Linked DNA regions of Tsuneonella mangrovi. The main gene of each other region encodes a partner of the protein of the gene in region 2 in a complex. Links are inferred from orthologs where the notes say so. Each region holds a gene or a part of one and is shown on either strand. Other genes may lie near its edges. The genes, in order: CJO11_RS00780 and xseA.

Evidence for each region.
Region 1: the proteins of xseA (region 2) and CJO11_RS00780 are in contact, whole or in part, in a cryo-EM structure (PDB 8TXR), measured with the Escherichia coli proteins. The link is inferred for Tsuneonella mangrovi from one-to-one orthologs.

The regions. Positions count from the first base shown.
Region 1 is NZ_CP022889.1:163,805-166,636, reverse strand. It holds CJO11_RS00780 (exodeoxyribonuclease VII small subunit), read right to left. Parts: upstream 1,634-2,832; coding sequence 1,367-1,633; downstream 1-1,366. Other genes in the region: purL (phosphoribosylformylglycinamidine synthase subunit PurL), read left to right, coding at 2,774-2,832; CJO11_RS00770 (hypothetical protein), read left to right, coding at 2,078-2,728; CJO11_RS00775 (DUF2177 family protein), read left to right, coding at 1,683-2,078; CJO11_RS00785 (polyprenyl synthetase family protein), read right to left, coding at 463-1,374; coaD (pantetheine-phosphate adenylyltransferase), read right to left, coding at 1-463. UniProt on the Escherichia coli protein: Bidirectionally degrades single-stranded DNA into large acid-insoluble oligonucleotides, which are then degraded further into small acid-soluble oligonucleotides.
Region 2 is NZ_CP022889.1:1,777,166-1,789,924, forward strand. Bases 6,881-9,880 are described here. They hold xseA (exodeoxyribonuclease VII large subunit), read right to left. Parts: upstream 9,089-9,880; coding sequence 7,673-9,088; downstream 6,881-7,672. Other genes in these bases: CJO11_RS08745 (M23 family metallopeptidase), read right to left, coding at 6,881-7,457; CJO11_RS08750 (DUF2093 domain-containing protein), read right to left, coding at 7,454-7,654; purD (phosphoribosylamine--glycine ligase), read left to right, coding at 9,087-9,880. Outside these bases: CJO11_RS08705 (PDZ domain-containing protein), read left to right, coding at 1-907; CJO11_RS08710 (sensor histidine kinase), read left to right, coding at 977-2,206; CJO11_RS08715 (LytR/AlgR family response regulator transcription factor), read left to right, coding at 2,203-3,003; nadC (carboxylating nicotinate-nucleotide diphosphorylase), read left to right, coding at 3,077-3,940; CJO11_RS08725 (ribonuclease T2 family protein), read left to right, coding at 3,943-4,632; tRNA adenosine(34) deaminase TadA, read right to left, coding at 4,633-5,088; rpmB (50S ribosomal protein L28), read left to right, coding at 5,188-5,472; CJO11_RS08740 (esterase-like activity of phytase family protein), read right to left, coding at 5,551-6,621; more of CJO11_RS08745, read right to left, coding at 6,573-6,880; more of purD, read left to right, coding at 9,881-10,394; CJO11_RS08765 (MFS transporter), read left to right, coding at 10,436-11,701; CJO11_RS08770 (bleomycin resistance protein), read left to right, coding at 11,810-12,175; CJO11_RS08775 (adenosine kinase), read right to left, coding at 12,191-12,759. UniProt on the Escherichia coli protein: Bidirectionally degrades single-stranded DNA into large acid-insoluble oligonucleotides, which are then degraded further into small acid-soluble oligonucleotides.

The DNA.
Region 1 (2,832 bases), 1.6 Mb from region 2 along the record:
CGCGCACCTGCGAACTCACGAACGGTGCGATTTCTCCGCCGAACATGGCGATTTCCTTGACCAGTTTCGACGCGATCGGCTGGAGCGAAACGTCGGCCATCAGGAACACCGTCTCGATGTTCTCGTTGAGCTGCTGGTTCATCCCGGCCATCTGGTATTCGTACTCGAAATCGGCGACTGCGCGCAGACCGCGCACGATCACGCTAGCCCCCATCTTCTCCGCCCAGTGCATCAAGAGCGCATTGAAACCGACGACTTCGACGTTTTCGAGCCCGAGCGAGGCAACTTCGCGTTCGACCATCGCCATCCGCTCTTCCGGAGAGAACATCGGGTTCTTGCTGGGATTGGTCGTGACCCCGATGATAAGCTTGTCGACCAGCTTGCTGCCGCGCCGGATGATGTCTGCGTGGCCCAGCGTGATCGGGTCGAAAGTGCCCGGATAGATGCCAATGCGATCTGCCATTAACGGTCCCTATATACGATAAACCGCGCCAATGCGCGCAACAGGTCGGCTTCGGAGCCGTAAATCGCCAAGTGACCGATGGCCTGCTCGACAAGAGCCTTTGCCTGGTCCCGGGCCTGCTCCACCCCCATCAGCGATACGAAGGTGGCCTTGCCTGCACCTTGGTCCTTGCGCAGTGCCTTTCCCGTGGACGCTTCGTCACCTTCGACGTCGAGCAGATCGTCGGCGATCTGGAACGCAAGGCCAATATCACGCGCGAAATTGTGCAAATGCCCGCGCTGGTCGCGCGGTACGCGCCCGAGGATCGCCCCCATCTCTACTGCCGCGCCGAGCAGCGCACCGGTCTTGAGTTGCTGGAGGCGGGTGATCGTGTGGAGATCGTAATCGGCACCCTCTGCCATGATATCCATCATCTGGCCGCCAGCCATCCCGCCGAAACCGCTGGCCGAGGCGAGCGTTTCGATCAGCTCGGCGCGAACGTAGGGATCGCCGCTGGTTTCGGGCATCGACAGGATTTCAAACGCCAGCGCGTGGAGCGCATCGCCCGCCAGCACAGCGGTCGCGACATCGAACGCCTTGTGCACGGTCGGCTTGCCGTGGCGCAGATCGTCGTCGTCCATGCATGGAAGATCGTCGTGGATAAGCGAATAGGCGTGGATCGCTTCGACCGCGCAGCCCGCGCGTTCGGCCAGATCGCGGTCGACGTTATAGAGCGCAGCCGTCGTCACCGTGAGCAGTGGTCGCACGCGCTTGCCGCCACCGATCACGGCATAGCGCATCGCTTCAACCAGCCGGGCGCGCGAATCGTCGGGGATCGGCAGGAACGCATCAAACCGTGCATCGACATCGGCCTGGATCCGCGCGAACGCTTCGGCCAGTTGCAGATCTGCCTCAGGTTGCTGGTCAGCCATCGGCGTCGAACGGGGCGGTTCCGGAGATGGACCCGTCTGGGCCGGCAACAATCTTCTCGATCCGCGCTTGCGCTGCATCGAGGCGCGCCTGGCAATGCTTCCGAAGGGCCTCGCCCCGCTCATAGAGGTCGATCGACGCATCAAGCGGAACATCGCCGCTTTCAAGCCGGCGCACGACGTCTTCAAGCGCGCCAAGCGCCGCCTCGAAAGTCATCTGCGAAATATCGGAAACATCCTCTGCCATTTCGACTGCATGCATTGACCGTCCGCCGCCACCGGGTCAAGCTGCGAGAGGTGGAGGAAACCGAATGAAATGGATCGTCGCTTACGCAACATGCTTTCTGATCTTCGGCATGATCGACGCCATGTGGCTCAGCTGGTCTGGACCGAACCTCTACCGGCCAGTCCTCGGTTCGATTCTCGCAGATGAGTTCCGGCTCGCTCCCGCAGCCCTGTTTTATCTTGCCTATGTTGCTGCAGTCGTCTGGTTTGCGGTGCAAGCGGGCATGTCGCGAGGCATCGGGCATGCCGCCATAAATGGAGCCATTCTCGGGGCAATTGCTTACGGTACTTACGATCTGACCAACCAGGCCACCATGAAGGTCTGGGCTACTTCCGTGACAATAATAGACATCGCTTGGGGCTCGTTCGCCACAGCCCTTTCAGCAACGATAACCACTTGGGTCGTAAGGAGAATGCACTGATGTTCATCGGCCACTGGTCCGCCGCCTTTGCCGCTCGTGCCGCCAGCGACAGGTCTCCCAAGCTGGGCACGCTGTTCGTTGCTGCACAGTTGGTCGACTGGGCATTCTTTATCTTTGTGCTGCTCGGCATCGAGCACATGCGGTTCGTTCCCGGGATCACAGCGATGAACCCGATGGACTTGTATGACATGCGATTTACCCACAGCTTGATCGGATCCTGCATCTTTGCTGGCGCCTTTGGCGCGATTGTCTGGGTATTCACGCGCGACCGGTTTGCCGCACTGATCGCGGCAATGGTTGTGCTGTCGCACTGGCTGCTCGACCTGCTGGTCCACCGTCCTGACCTCACTATCGACGGGGCCCCGCCGATGTTTGGGTTCGGCTTATGGAACTACCCGTGGATCGAAATGCCGCTCGAGCTTGGCCTCACCTACGGCGCGATGTGGTGGAACGCGCGACGGACCGACGGCCCCCCGCTTCCGCTCGTCATTCTCGGGCTCGTGATGCTGGCGATGCAAGCGTTCAACTGGTTCGGACCGCCGCCCGAAGCGGGCGCGGCGGTGGCACCGATGGCGGTACTGGGGTTGGTCGGATACGCCGTCGCGACCGCGCTGGCATGGTGGGTGGGGACAACCCGCCGGCATCGCTGAAGGTTGGGCTAGCGACTCCCGTCCGCGCTCGCTAAGGGCGCGGGCATGGCCGAAATCACACCGGACGTCGTCGAGGCCCACGGCCTCAGCCCCGAAGAATACGA
Region 2 (12,759 bases):
CCGGGCGGATCTAGCCCAGCTCCAGGCCGAGGACCTGCGGCTGCAGGAGGTCGGCTGGAAACTTGTCACCGGCAATGCGCGGTTCTGCTCCGCACCCCATCCGGCGATCGGGCTGCTGCTCCAGGACATGGAGAACTACGCCGACCCCGCGCGGATGCGTGCTGCGACGGGTATTGCGGGTGATATCGCAGTCGAAGCGGCGATCCCGGGCTCGCCCGCGGCGCAGGCGGGGCTGGCCCCGAACGATGAAATCGTTGCGATCGACGATGCAAAGATGGCAGATCTTCCGCCAGCGGGGCCCAATGACTGGAAGCGGCTCAAGGGTCTGCACGACATGATCGATACCGACCTTGCGCGTGACGGGTCTGTGGCGATCGCCTGGCGCAGCACCAGCGATGGCAGCGCGCATTTGGCGCGTATCGTTGGTGTGCCTGCGTGTCGCAGCCGGTTCGAGCTGCTGCCGTCGAAGAGCAAGGCTGAGGCCGACGGCGAGCGGGTGCTGATCGGCAGCGGATTTTCCGCCACCGGTTATGTCGAGGATGAATTCGCCGCTGCGCTGGCGCACGAACTGGCGCACAACATCCTCCAGCACCGCGCATGGCTCGACACAGTCGGGCGCAAGATGAAGAACGTCCGCCTGACCGAGCGCGAAGCCGACCGGATGATGCCGTGGTTGCTCGCCAACGCGGGATACGATCCCAACGCCGCAGTACGCTTCTTCCAGCACTGGGGCCCGAAGCACGACGGATGGATCTTCCGCTCGCGCACGCACGACGGGTGGGATGAGCGGGCAAAGTTCGTTGCCGCCGAAATCCCCCGGATCGAGCAATTGATGACCGAAGACGGACAGGCCGACTGGCGGACACACTTTGTGCGCACCGTGCCCGCGCCGTGGCCAACAGATTAACGGTCCGGGCGCCACCTCCACTGCCAAATCTTGTCTGACGGGGCGGAGGGATTAGGTTATGACGCAACCATGGCGATGATGCTGCCACTCCGTCCGGCGCCGTTCTTCAAGAACAAGAACAGCGCATTCTGGTACCTGCAGTTTGCGGGCTGGGGCGGCGTGATGCTGCTGCGCGTGACATCCGCGCTGGCCAACGAGCAGTCGCTCGACCTGCTGCTGGTCATCATGGTCGAAATGCTCACCGGGTTCTCGATCAGCTTGATCCTGTCGGTGGTCTATCGCCAACTGATCCGCCGCCCGGCGGTGGTATCGTGGGGAGCGACGGCGCTTGTGCTGCTGCTCTCGGTGGCGACCTATGCGGCGATCGATTCGTGGCTGCAGGGAATCTACTACTCGGGCATTCGCGACTCGAGCTTTGTCCAGCGAATGGTTGCGCTCGCTTACCTCGACGGCACGCTGCTCGGCGCGTGGTCGGCGCTCTATTACGCGATCAACTTCTTCCTCCAGGTGGAAGAACAGGCCGATCGGCTCGAGCGGCTCGAGGCGCAGGCGACCAGCGCGCAGCTGGCGATGCTGCGCTACCAGCTCAACCCGCATTTCCTGTTCAACACGCTCAATTCGATTTCCACGCTGGTGTTGCTCAAGCAAACCGAGCCGGCCAACGCCATGCTCACCCGCCTTTCGGGCTTCCTGCGGCACACGCTGATATCCCAGCCGAGCGGCAAGGTGACGGTGGCGCAGGAAGTCGAGACGCTGCAACTCTACCTCGAGATAGAACGGATGCGGTTCGAGGAGCGGCTGCGGACTGCGTTCGAGGTCGAGCCCGAGGCAGCCAAGGCCTGCCTGCCGGCGATGCTGCTCCAGCCGCTGGTCGAAAACGCGATCAAATATGCCGTGAGCCCGCAAGAGGAGGGCGCGCAGATCAGCCTCACTGCGCAACTCGTCGGACAACGGCTGCGCGTGGCCGTGTCGGACACCGGCCCGGGCTTGCGCAACGCACGCCAGCGCGCCAGCTTGCCGATGGCGCTTGCGGGTGCCGGCAGGACCGTGTCGACCGGCGTGGGACTTGCCAACATCCGCGACCGGCTGGCCCAGGCTTATGGAGACGATCACCGCTTCGAGATCCGCAATCCACCCGAGGGCGGGTTTACCGTGATCATCGAGATACCCTATCAAACGGCTGCTGACGTAGCGGCCGAAACCCCGGCGGCGAAACCGGCAGCGATCCCGAGCGTTGCCGCTACGCCCACTTCCCCCTCGCGCGGACCTGCGCGCCCGATTGGAACCACACCGGCATGACCATCCGCACCCTTGTCGTCGACGATGAAAAACTCGCTATCCAGGGGCTGCAACTGCGGCTCGAAAAATTCGATGACGTCGAGATCATCGGCACGTGCGCTAACGGGCGCGAAGCGATCCGCGCGATCAAGACCGAGAAGCCCGACCTCGTGTTCCTCGACATCCAGATGCCGGGGTTCGACGGGTTTTCGGTGGTCAAGGGCGTGATGGAAATCGAGCCGCCGCTATTCGTGTTCGTCACCGCCTACGAAGAACACGCGATCCGCGCATTCGAAGCGAACGCGGTCAACTACCTGATGAAGCCGGTCGACGAGGACAAGCTCGCCGATACGATCGAGCGGGTACGCGTGCGGCTGGCGGAAAAGCGCAGCGCGGAGGATGCGGAGAAACTTCTGAGCGTGCTCAGCGAAGTCGCGCCCGAGGCGGCGGAGGAATTCGTCGATGATGATGGCAGCGAGAGCAGCGACCGGTTCGAGAAGCTGATCAACATCAAGGATCGCGGGCAGATCTTCCGCGTCGAGGTCGATTCGATCGAGCATATCGAGGCCGCGGGCGATTACATGTGCATCTACACCGGCGACAATTCGCTGATCCTGCGCGAAACGATGAAGGATCTCGAGCGGCGGCTCGACCCACGCACATTCCAGCGCGTCCATCGCTCGACGATCGTCAACCTGAACCAGGTCCGCCAGGTCCGCCCGCACACCAACGGTGAATGCTTCCTGGTGCTTGAGAGCGGCGCCGAAGTGAAGGTCAGCCGCAGCTACAGGGATGTAGTGGCCAGATTCGTACACTGATTTGCTTTTCGCGCGCCCATCCGGGCGGTCGTGCGGCCTTGCGGACCCGGCGGGTCCGTTTAGGAACGATCCGATGACACCATTCGCGCTCCCGGGTTTCGATATCGACGCCTTCGTGGCGGCCACCTTGGCTGAGGACCTCGGCGAGGGTCTTCCCGGTGGCGGGCATGACGTCACTTCGGAAAGTGTAATCCCAGCGGATGCGCGGTTTTCCGGAGTGATGGACAGCCGCGACGCGATCATCGTCGCGGGGTTGCCGGTGGCGGAGGCGTTTTTCCGCGCACTCGATCCCGAGATGGAAATCGAGATGCTGGTGGCGGAAGGAGAGGCGGTTGGTTCCGGCACCGACCTGATGCGGCTCGCTGGCAATGCCCGCGCGATGCTGACCGCCGAACGCAGCGCGCTCAACACTGTCCAGCACCTCTCGGGCATCGCCACGCTGGTCCGCGAATATGTCACTGCGATGGACAATCCCGACTGCACCCTTCTCGACACCCGCAAGACCATTCCCGGCTTGCGCCACCTCGAGAAATACGCAGTGCGGATGGGTGGCGGCAGCAACCACCGCATGGGTCTGTGGGACGCAGCGATGATCAAGGACAACCACGTACTCGTCGCCGGATCGGTCGGCGAAGCGGTGCGCCGCGCGGTCGATGCCGGAGTCACCGAGATCATCTGCGAGGTCGATCGGATCGACCAGATCGAACCGGCACTCGCGGCGGGCGCGACCCGCCTGCTGCTCGACAATATGGACCCCGCGACCTTGCGCGAAGCGGTCGCGCTGGTGGCAGGCCGTGTGCCGACCGAGGCGAGCGGCGGGATCAGCCTCGATACGATCAAGGCCAAGGCTGCGAGCGGGGTGGACTATGTATCGGTCGGCCGCCTGACCCAAAGCGCGCCCGCGGCGGATATCGGACTGGACTTCACTGCCCTGTGAGGGTGCTGATTGCCCTCGCCTTGCTGGCCTTGCCGGTGCCTGCCTTAGCCCAGGCCTACCAGTGCCGGGTGCCGCAATCGGTTTCGGTGCCGCAGGTTCATCCTGACGGGCCGACACGGCGGGTGCCGGTCGCAGGCTACACGCTGGCGCTCAGCTGGAGCCCCGAGTTTTGCAAGCCGCGCAAGTCGAGCGCGCGCGACGCGATGCAGTGTTCGGGCCGCAACGGGCTGTTCGGCCTGGTGGTGCATGGGCTGTGGCCGGAGGGGCGCGGGACGTGGCCTCAATGGTGCCCGACTCCGCGCAAACTCGCTCCATCCGAAGTACGGCGCAATCTGTGCATGATGCCCTCCGCGCGGGTGCAGGCGAACGAGTGGGCCAAGCACGGCGCATGCATGATCCGCACGCCGGAAGGATACTTCGAGGTCACTCGCATCCTGTGGGAGGGCTTGCGCAAGCCCGATCTCGACCGTCTCTCGCGTGACCCGGACCTAACCGCAGGCAAACTGCGCGATGCGTTTACCCTCGCCAATCCCGACTGGCCGCGCAGCGCAGTGGGGATCGTGCTCAACAGGCGCGGCTGGCTCCAGGAATTGCGGTTATGCTACGCGAAGGACTTCATGCCCACCACCTGCGACCGGCGGCGCTTCGGCCCGAACGACGCCGTGAAGGTGAAAATCTGGCGAGGGCTTTAGTCAACGCCGCTCGCGGAAGAATTCCCTCAGCAGTTCTCCAGCTTCGCCCTCGCCGATGCCGCTTACCACTTCGGGGCGGTGCAGGCAGCCCGGCTGGTCGAACACCCGCGCGCCGTGGGCGACCGCGCCGCCCTTGGGGTCTGGTGCACCGTATGTGACGCGGGCGATTCGCGCGTGGACGATCGCCCCGGCGCACATCGCGCACGGTTCCAGCGTTACGAACAGTTCGCACCCGGCCAGCCGCTCGTCGCCGAGCGCCCTGGCTGCGGCGCGAATCGCTGCGATCTCGGCATGGGCAGTGGGATCGTGGGTGGCGCGCGGTGCATTGCGACCTTCGCCGATCACCTTCCCGTCCTTGACCACCACCGCGCCGACCGGCACTTCGCCTGCCTCCGCAGCCTCGGCAGCGAGCGCGAGTGCGCGTTTCATCGGTTCGGGCAAAGGCCAGCGGGTCATGCGGCGAAGCGGTAGCGCGATGCTTGACGATTCGCGAGCCTCTCGCTATGCGCGCGCCTTTCCCGGACTACCGGCAACCATTTACGAACGAGATTGATCATGTCGCGCATCTGCGAACTGACCGGCAAGGGCCGCCAGGTCGGCCACAACGTGAGCCACGCCAACAACAAGACCAAGAAGGTCTTCCTGCCCAACCTGCAGAACGTCACGCTGATGAGCGAGAGGCTCGATCGCAGCTTCAAGTTCCGCGTGTCGACCCAGGGCCTGCGCTCGGTCGAGCACAACGGCGGGCTGGACAACTGGCTGCTCAAGACCAGCGACAGCAAGCTCAGCGCCCGCGCGCTGAAGGTGAAGCGCGAGCTGAAGAAAGCCGCAGCTGCCTGATTGCTGCCTCCCTCGATTGAGGGAGCGGATTTTGAAAAGGCGCGCGATGGGGCAGGCCCGTCGCGCGCCTTTCGCGTGTCAGGAGGCCGCCTGATCCGGCTGCCAGTGCAACTTGAGCAGCAGGGTGCGCTGGAGCACCAGCATCCGGTTGTCGTCGGAAATCAGCCACAACGTCACGCCCGGCCCCTGACCATCGGGCAGGATCGCCAGCCCTTCGTAATTGTCGGTAGGGAGCGGCGGTTGCAGTTTCGCCAGCACCCGGCCCTGCCACGGGGCATCGCGCGACAGCGTGCGCGGATCGTAGATCGCCAGCCGCCCGGTAAAATGCAGCAGCGGCAGGAAGTGCGTCTTGCGCATCAGCACCATCACCCGGCCATCGGGCAATTGCGCCATGTCGACCGGGCGATAGCCCTGCGGGGTGAGCATTGTCAGCTTCGTCGGGCGCACCCCGCTCACCGGATCGCCGGGAAACACCAGCAGCGTGTGGAGGTCGCCGTCGGCGGTGCGGCTGGAAATCGCTTCGGACGAAACGAGGAACCGCCCGTCGCCAAGTCGCACCATCCCTTCCGCGCCGGTGTTGTCGGGCCAGTTGCGCATCGCCGCGGGGCGGATGGCCTTCGCTTCCTTGCCGTCAAGGTCGAGCCGAGCGATCGCATTGATCCATTCGAACCCGCCCCAAATCTGCCCGGTGGTGGGATCGCGGGTAAGCGATTCGAGGTCGGACAGTCGCTTGTCGGCATAGTTGCGCGTCACCGGGTGGAACACGCCGCGCTCGCGCACCGGCTCTGCGCCGCCGGGCATCGCGAAGCGCAGCGTCCATCCGCGATCGGCGCCGGCGAACAGCGTCGTGCGGTCGAGCGCGAGTAGCGCCGAATACCCGCCGAACCAGAAATTGCCGCTGTCGACCCGCCATGCCCCTTCGACAGCGAATGGGCCGAGTGTTCTCTGTTCGAGCGGCAGCGGGGTCAGCGTGATGGTTGGCGAATGGTCGCGTTCGGGCTCGGGCGCGCGCAACCAGGTTCCCGAGGCAAGGGCGAGCACGACGACCACAATCGCCGCGAGGCGCCAGCGCCGCACGCGGAGTCGCACCCGGGCCAGCTTCACATTGGCGGCAGGAACAGCAGCGGATCGAGCCGCGCGTCGCGCCATTTGATCGACCAGTGCAAATGCGGGCCGGTCGCGCGCCCGGTCATCCCGATATAGCCGAGCAGTTGACCCTGCTTGACGTGATCGCCGACCTTTACAACCAGCTTAGAGGCGTGGAGGAACGCGCTGTTGAGTCCGTGCCCGTGGTCGATCATCAGCAGGTGGCCCTCAAGGCTGAACGGCTCGTCTTCTGCCGCGAGCACAACCACTCCGTCCGCTGGCGCGACGAACGGTGTGCCGCTCTCACCCGTCGCGATGTCGAGCCCGGTGTGATAGCTGCCCGGCACACCCTGGTAGATCCTCTGCGAGCCGAACCTGCCGGAAATGCGCCCCTTTACGGGCCAGATGAAATGTTGCTCCCATCCGTCGCTGGCGTGCTCTTCGGCGCGCGCAGCCTTGATCTGCGCCAGTTCGGGGAGGCGAATCGCCATGAATGCCGCGCTCGGCTCGCCCTTGTGCATCGGCACGTTGACCCGCTCGATCTGCCATTCGCGCGGTTTGACGGCCAGCGAATCGGAGACCGTCTGCCCGTCGGCGAGCGTCGCCGTCAGCGTCGCACTGGTGCCTGCATTGCGGTCGAACCCGGCGAAAAACCTGCCCTGCGAATCGAGCTTGAGCGGTTTTCCATCGAACGTCGCCGACACCGCTCCAGCCGGGGCCAGCCCGCGGATCCAGCCGCCCTGTTCGACATTGCCCTGGAAGCGGAACACTTCCGCACGGGCGGAGTTCGCGTCGGCTGGTGTCGAGGCATTGCTTTCTGCCGCCACTCCATTGCTTCCTGCGCACGCCGCCAGCAAGACGCCCGTCGCTGCAAGGCAGACCAGGATGGCCGGCTTCATTCGTCGAGCATGCGCCGGGTGGCTACCTCGGCGGTGGCGTAGGCCTCCTGCCGGGTGACGCTCCAGTAGCGCAATTCCTCGAGCGGGACGGGCACGCCGCTTACAGCGCACAGCACATACTTGCCCGGGCGCATGACGCGAAAGCCGTTGGGGCCATAGATCAACTGGGCGGCGGGATCGCCGGATTTCATCAACATGGCGTGCGTCTTAGCAAGTCAGCCCTCGCCGAACAAATCATCCTGCACCGGGCGTTGCCTGGGCGGGACGGGGCGAGGCTTCTGGCGCTTTGCCGTGGGTGGCGGTCCGTCGTTCGGGACAACGCCGAGCTCGCCATCCCGGAAGCGCAAGGTAAGCGCGTCCTCCTTCCGCGCCAGCGCCGCATCGGTCAGCGTCCGTCCGTCGGTGGTTGTGACCCTCGCATAGCCGCGTTGGAGCACCGCGTCGGGATCGAGCGAGGCCATCAGCCGGGCGGTGGCCTCGAGCCGGTCGCGCGCGCGATCGAGGCGTGACTTGAGCAGCGGGGCGGAGAGGCGTGCGCGGTCGGACTGGAGCCTGTCGCGTGCGTTCGCTGCCCGATCCGCCAGACCGCGCCGCAACCGCTCGGTGAGCTCGTCGAGCTTCTGCGCTTGCGGCTGGAGCAGCGCTTCGATCTTTGGCAGGCGGTCGGCGCGCGCGGCGAGCCGTTCGCGTCCGAGCGCGACGGGCCGCAGGATCGCGCGCTGTTGCCGCCCGGCAAAGTCGAGCAGCACCGCGGCAAGTTCGGCGCGGACGGGCACAGCGATTTCCGCCGCCGCGGTAGGGGTCGGCGCGCGGCGGTCGGCGGCGTAGTCGGCCAGCGTGGTATCGGTTTCGTGGCCCACCGCAGAAATAACCGGAATGGTACATTCTGATATTGCGCGAACCACAACTTCCTCATTGAAGCCCCACAGATCCTCGATCGAGCCGCCGCCGCGCGCAACGATCACGAGGTCGGGGCGCGGGACCTGCCCGCCCTCGGGCATGGCGGAGAATCCGCGCACCGCCGCAGCGACCTGCTCGGCCGAGCCTTTCCCCTGCACCAGCACGGGCCACACGATCACGTGGCTGGGGAAGCGATCCGCCAGCCGGTGCAGGATGTCGCGAATCACTGCACCTGTGGGGCTGGTGACCACCCCGATCGTGCGCGGCAGGAACAGGAGTGGCCGCTTGCGTTCGGGGGCGAACAGCCCTTCCGCGCCGAGCCGCTGGCGCAGCTTCTCGAGCAATGCGAGCAGCGCGCCTTCACCGGCCAGTTCGAGCCGGTCGATCACAATCTGGTATTTCGAGCGGCCGGGGTATGTCGTCAGCTTGCCGCTGGCGATTACTTCCAGCCCATCCTCGGGGGCGAACGCCAGCCGCTCGGCATTGCCGCGCCACATCACCCCGTCGATCACCGCCTTGTCGTCTTTCAGCGCGCAATAGAGATGCCCGCTGGCCGCGCGCTTCACGCCGGAAAGTTCGCCGCGTAGCCGCACGAATCCGAAACTTTCCTCTACCGTCCGCTTCAGCGCAGCGGAAAGTTCGCTGACCGAAAGCGGCTCGGCGTTGTCCCCGGCGCGCCCCTTCGCTACCAGCCCGCCAGCACCTTCATCTGAATCTTCGGGAGCGGCCATGAATATCCTTCTGCTGGGCGGTGGCGGACGCGAACATGCACTGGCGTGGAAGTTGGCCAAATCGCGGCTGCTCGCCGGGCGTGACGATACCCTCTACGCCGCGCCGGGCAACCCGGGGATTGCCGACCATGCCCAGTTGGTTGCACTCGATGCGAGCGATCATGGCGCAGTGATTGCGTTTTGCGACGGGCACGGTGTGGGCTTGGTGGTGGTCGGCCCGGAGGCTCCGCTGGTCGATGGCCTCGGCGATAGCTTGCGCGAAGCGGGCATTGCGGTGTTCGGCCCGAGCAAGGCGGCAGCCCAGCTCGAGGGCAGCAAGGGCTTCACCAAGGACCTGTGCCAGCGCGCCGGGATCCCGACCGCCGGATACGTGCGCGCCACTTCGCTCAACAACGCGCTTGCCGCGCTTGAAAACTTCAACCCTCCCTATGTGCTGAAAGCCGACGGCCTAGCGGCGGGCAAGGGTGTGGTGATCGCTGAAACCCGCACCGATGCCGAAGCGGCGCTGGCCGAGATGTTCGGCGGGCAGTTCGGCGAAGCCGGGGCCGAAGTCGTGATCGAGGAATTCATGACCGGCGAGGAAGCGAGCTTTTTTGCGCTAACCGACGGCGCAAGTGTGATGACGTTCGGCTCTGCCCAGGATCACAAGCGGGTTGGCGAAGGCGATACCGGGCCGAACACCGGCGGGATGGGCGCCTATTCGCCAGCCCGCATACTCGACCCGATCACCCGCGGGCAAGTGCTCGAACGGATCATCGCCCCTACCGTGCGCACCCTTGCCGATGAGGGAACTCCCTATTCGGGGGTACTTTTTGCTGGCCTGATGCTGACCGAACACGGCCCGAAGTTGATCGAATACAACTGCCGCTTCGGCGATCCCGAATGCCAGGTGCTGATGATGCGGCTCGAAGACGACCTCGGCGAACTGCTGCTGGCCTGCGCCGAGAACCGCCTCGGCACTATCCAGCGGGTTCACATGCGATCGGAAACTGCGCTCACGGTCGTGATGGCGGCCGAGGGCTATCCCGGCACGCCGCAAAAGGGCGGCGCGATTGACCTGGGCGAAGCAGAGGAAGACGGCGCGAAGGTGTTCCATGCCGGCACCGCGCTGAAGGATGGCCAGTTGGTCGCCAGCGGCGGGCGCGTGCTCAACGTAACCGCGCTGGGAGAAACCGTCACCGAGGCGGCCGCCGCGGCATACGGAGCGGTCGATGAGATTGAAGCCCCCAGCCTGTTCTGCCGTCGCGACATTGGTTGGCGGGAAATCGCCCGCGAAGCCGCTGCCAGATCGGGCAAGGCAAGCTAGCCGCTTGACCGCCGCCCGCCGCGGCCCCATCGCAAGCAGGCATGGCCGACGGACCTGATACAGCCCCAGCGCGCAGCGGCATGATGGCCACGGGCGGCACGCTCGCTCCGTTCGGATACCCGGCGTTCCGCGCAATCTGGATCGCCAACCTTGTTTCCAACCTCGGCTCTATGATCCAGGCGGTTGCGGCTGCGTGGTTGATGACCGACCTAACGAAATCGCACGTCCTGATCGCGCTGGTGCAGGCTTCGGCAACCTTGCCGATCATGGCGTTCGGGGTATTCGCCGGCGCAATCGCCGACAATTTCGACCGCCGCCGGGTGATGCTCGCGGCGCAGATCGGGATGCTGGTGGTGTCGGCGATCCTCACGTTCGTCAGCTGGGCCGGGGCGATCACACCATGGAGCTTGCTTGGTTTCACCCTGATGGTCGGGATCGGCACCGCGCTCAACGCACCTGCGTGGCAGGCATCGGTGCGTGCGCAAGTCGGACGGCGGGACCTGCCACAAGCGATCAGCCTCAACACGATCGCGTTCAACCTGGCGCGCAGCGTTGGGCCAGCGCTCGGCGGCTTGTTGATCTCGATCTGGAGCGTGACGCTGGCGTTCGGCCTCAATGCGCTCAGCTACACCTTGCTGATCGTGGTGCTCTTGCGGTGGAAACCGCAACTAAGCGCTCCCGCGCGTGAGCCGATGCTCGCTTCGATCGCGGCGGGGATTCGCTTCAGCGCCGGGTCGAGTCCCTTGCGCCGGGTGCTGCTGCGTGGCTTCTGCCTCGGCTTTGGATTCGCCGCCTATTCGGCGCTGCTGCCGGTAATCGTCCGCAATCGGCTCCACGGCAACGAGATCGATTATGGCCTGATGCTCGGCGCGTTCGGGATTGCTTCGATCGTGTCGGCACTGTTCGTCTCGAATCTGCGGCGCCGGATCGGATCGGAGGCGGTGGTCGGAGCCGGTACGCTGGCGTTCACCATCGGATACCTCATCCTGCTCAACGCCGCGACAATACCAATGGCCCTACCCGCCGCATTCGTCGCCGGGTCGGGTTGGGTGATGGCGCTGACCTCGATCAACGTCGCGGTCCAGATGCGCGCGCCGGAGAACATCCTCGGGCGCTGCATGTCGCTCTACCAGGCGATAACGTTCGGCGGGATGGCACTAGGCGCATGGAGTTGGGGCACGGTGTCGGAACACACTACCATACCGGTCACGTTGGCGCTTGCAGGAGGCTGGCTGATGACTTCACTGGTGATCCTGCGGCTGTTCGCCCCGATGCCGGTGCGCGGCGAAGGCGTGGCGGCGGAGTAGGGCCGGATTGCTTTGGCCCGCCCCATCTTGTGCGCGGGCTTCGGAGAGCTTTGATGCCTGCGCGGTGTCGTGCGTTAGAGGTCGCGAACTTACCATGGGGGCGATGCCATGATAATCCCGGTGCTTGTCGAGCGAGACATTCCAGAGGCTATTGCGTTTCATACCCGTGTGCTCGATTTCGAACTGGCCTTTGCCGCCCCGCCAGAGGCTCCCTTCTACGCCGTACTTCATAGAGGGAGCGACGAACTTCACCTGAATCTCTCGCCGGATGGGAGACGAGCTGGCGGTGCGTCGTTCATCGTTGTCTGCGAGAATGTTGACGCCTTGTTTGCCTCGTTTGTCGCTCGGGGCCTGTCGGTCCCGAAAAGAGCGAATTCACCGGCCCATGAAGGCCCGATTGATCAGAGCTGGGGCACGCGTGAATTCTATGTCGATGACCCCAGCGGCAACACTGTAGTATTCCAGCAGCGGTGACCGTCGGAAACTTGCTCAGCCCAGCTTTTCCGCCATCAACTGATTGAGGTCCGCCTCCGGGCGGGCACCGTAGTGGCTGATGATTTCGGCGGCTGCGATTGCACCGCGCCTGAGGCAGCGCTCGAGCGGCTCACCACGCACGTGGCCATAAAGGAACCCGGCCGCGAACAGATCGCCCGCCCCGGTCGTGTCGACCACTTCGTCGATCGGCTCGGCAGCGACTTCCGCGCGCACGCCATCAGCCACAGCCACCGCGCCATCGGCGCTTCGCGTCACGACCAGTGTCGGCACCTTGCCGTGGAGGGCGGCGATTCCGGCCTCGAAATCGTTGGCCCCGGTCAGCGCTTCGAGTTCGTGATGGTTGGCGAACAGGATGTCGATCAGTCCGTCCTCGATGAGCGCGCGGAAGTCGTCGCCGTGGCGGTCGATCACGAACACTTCTGACAAGGTGAAGGCCACCTTGCGGCCTGCCGCTCTCGCGGCCTCGATCGCGCGGCGCATCGCCGCGCGCGGCTCTTCCGGATCCCACAGGTAACCCTCGAGGTAGAGCACGCTCGCAGCCGCTACGGCTTCGTCGTCGAGTG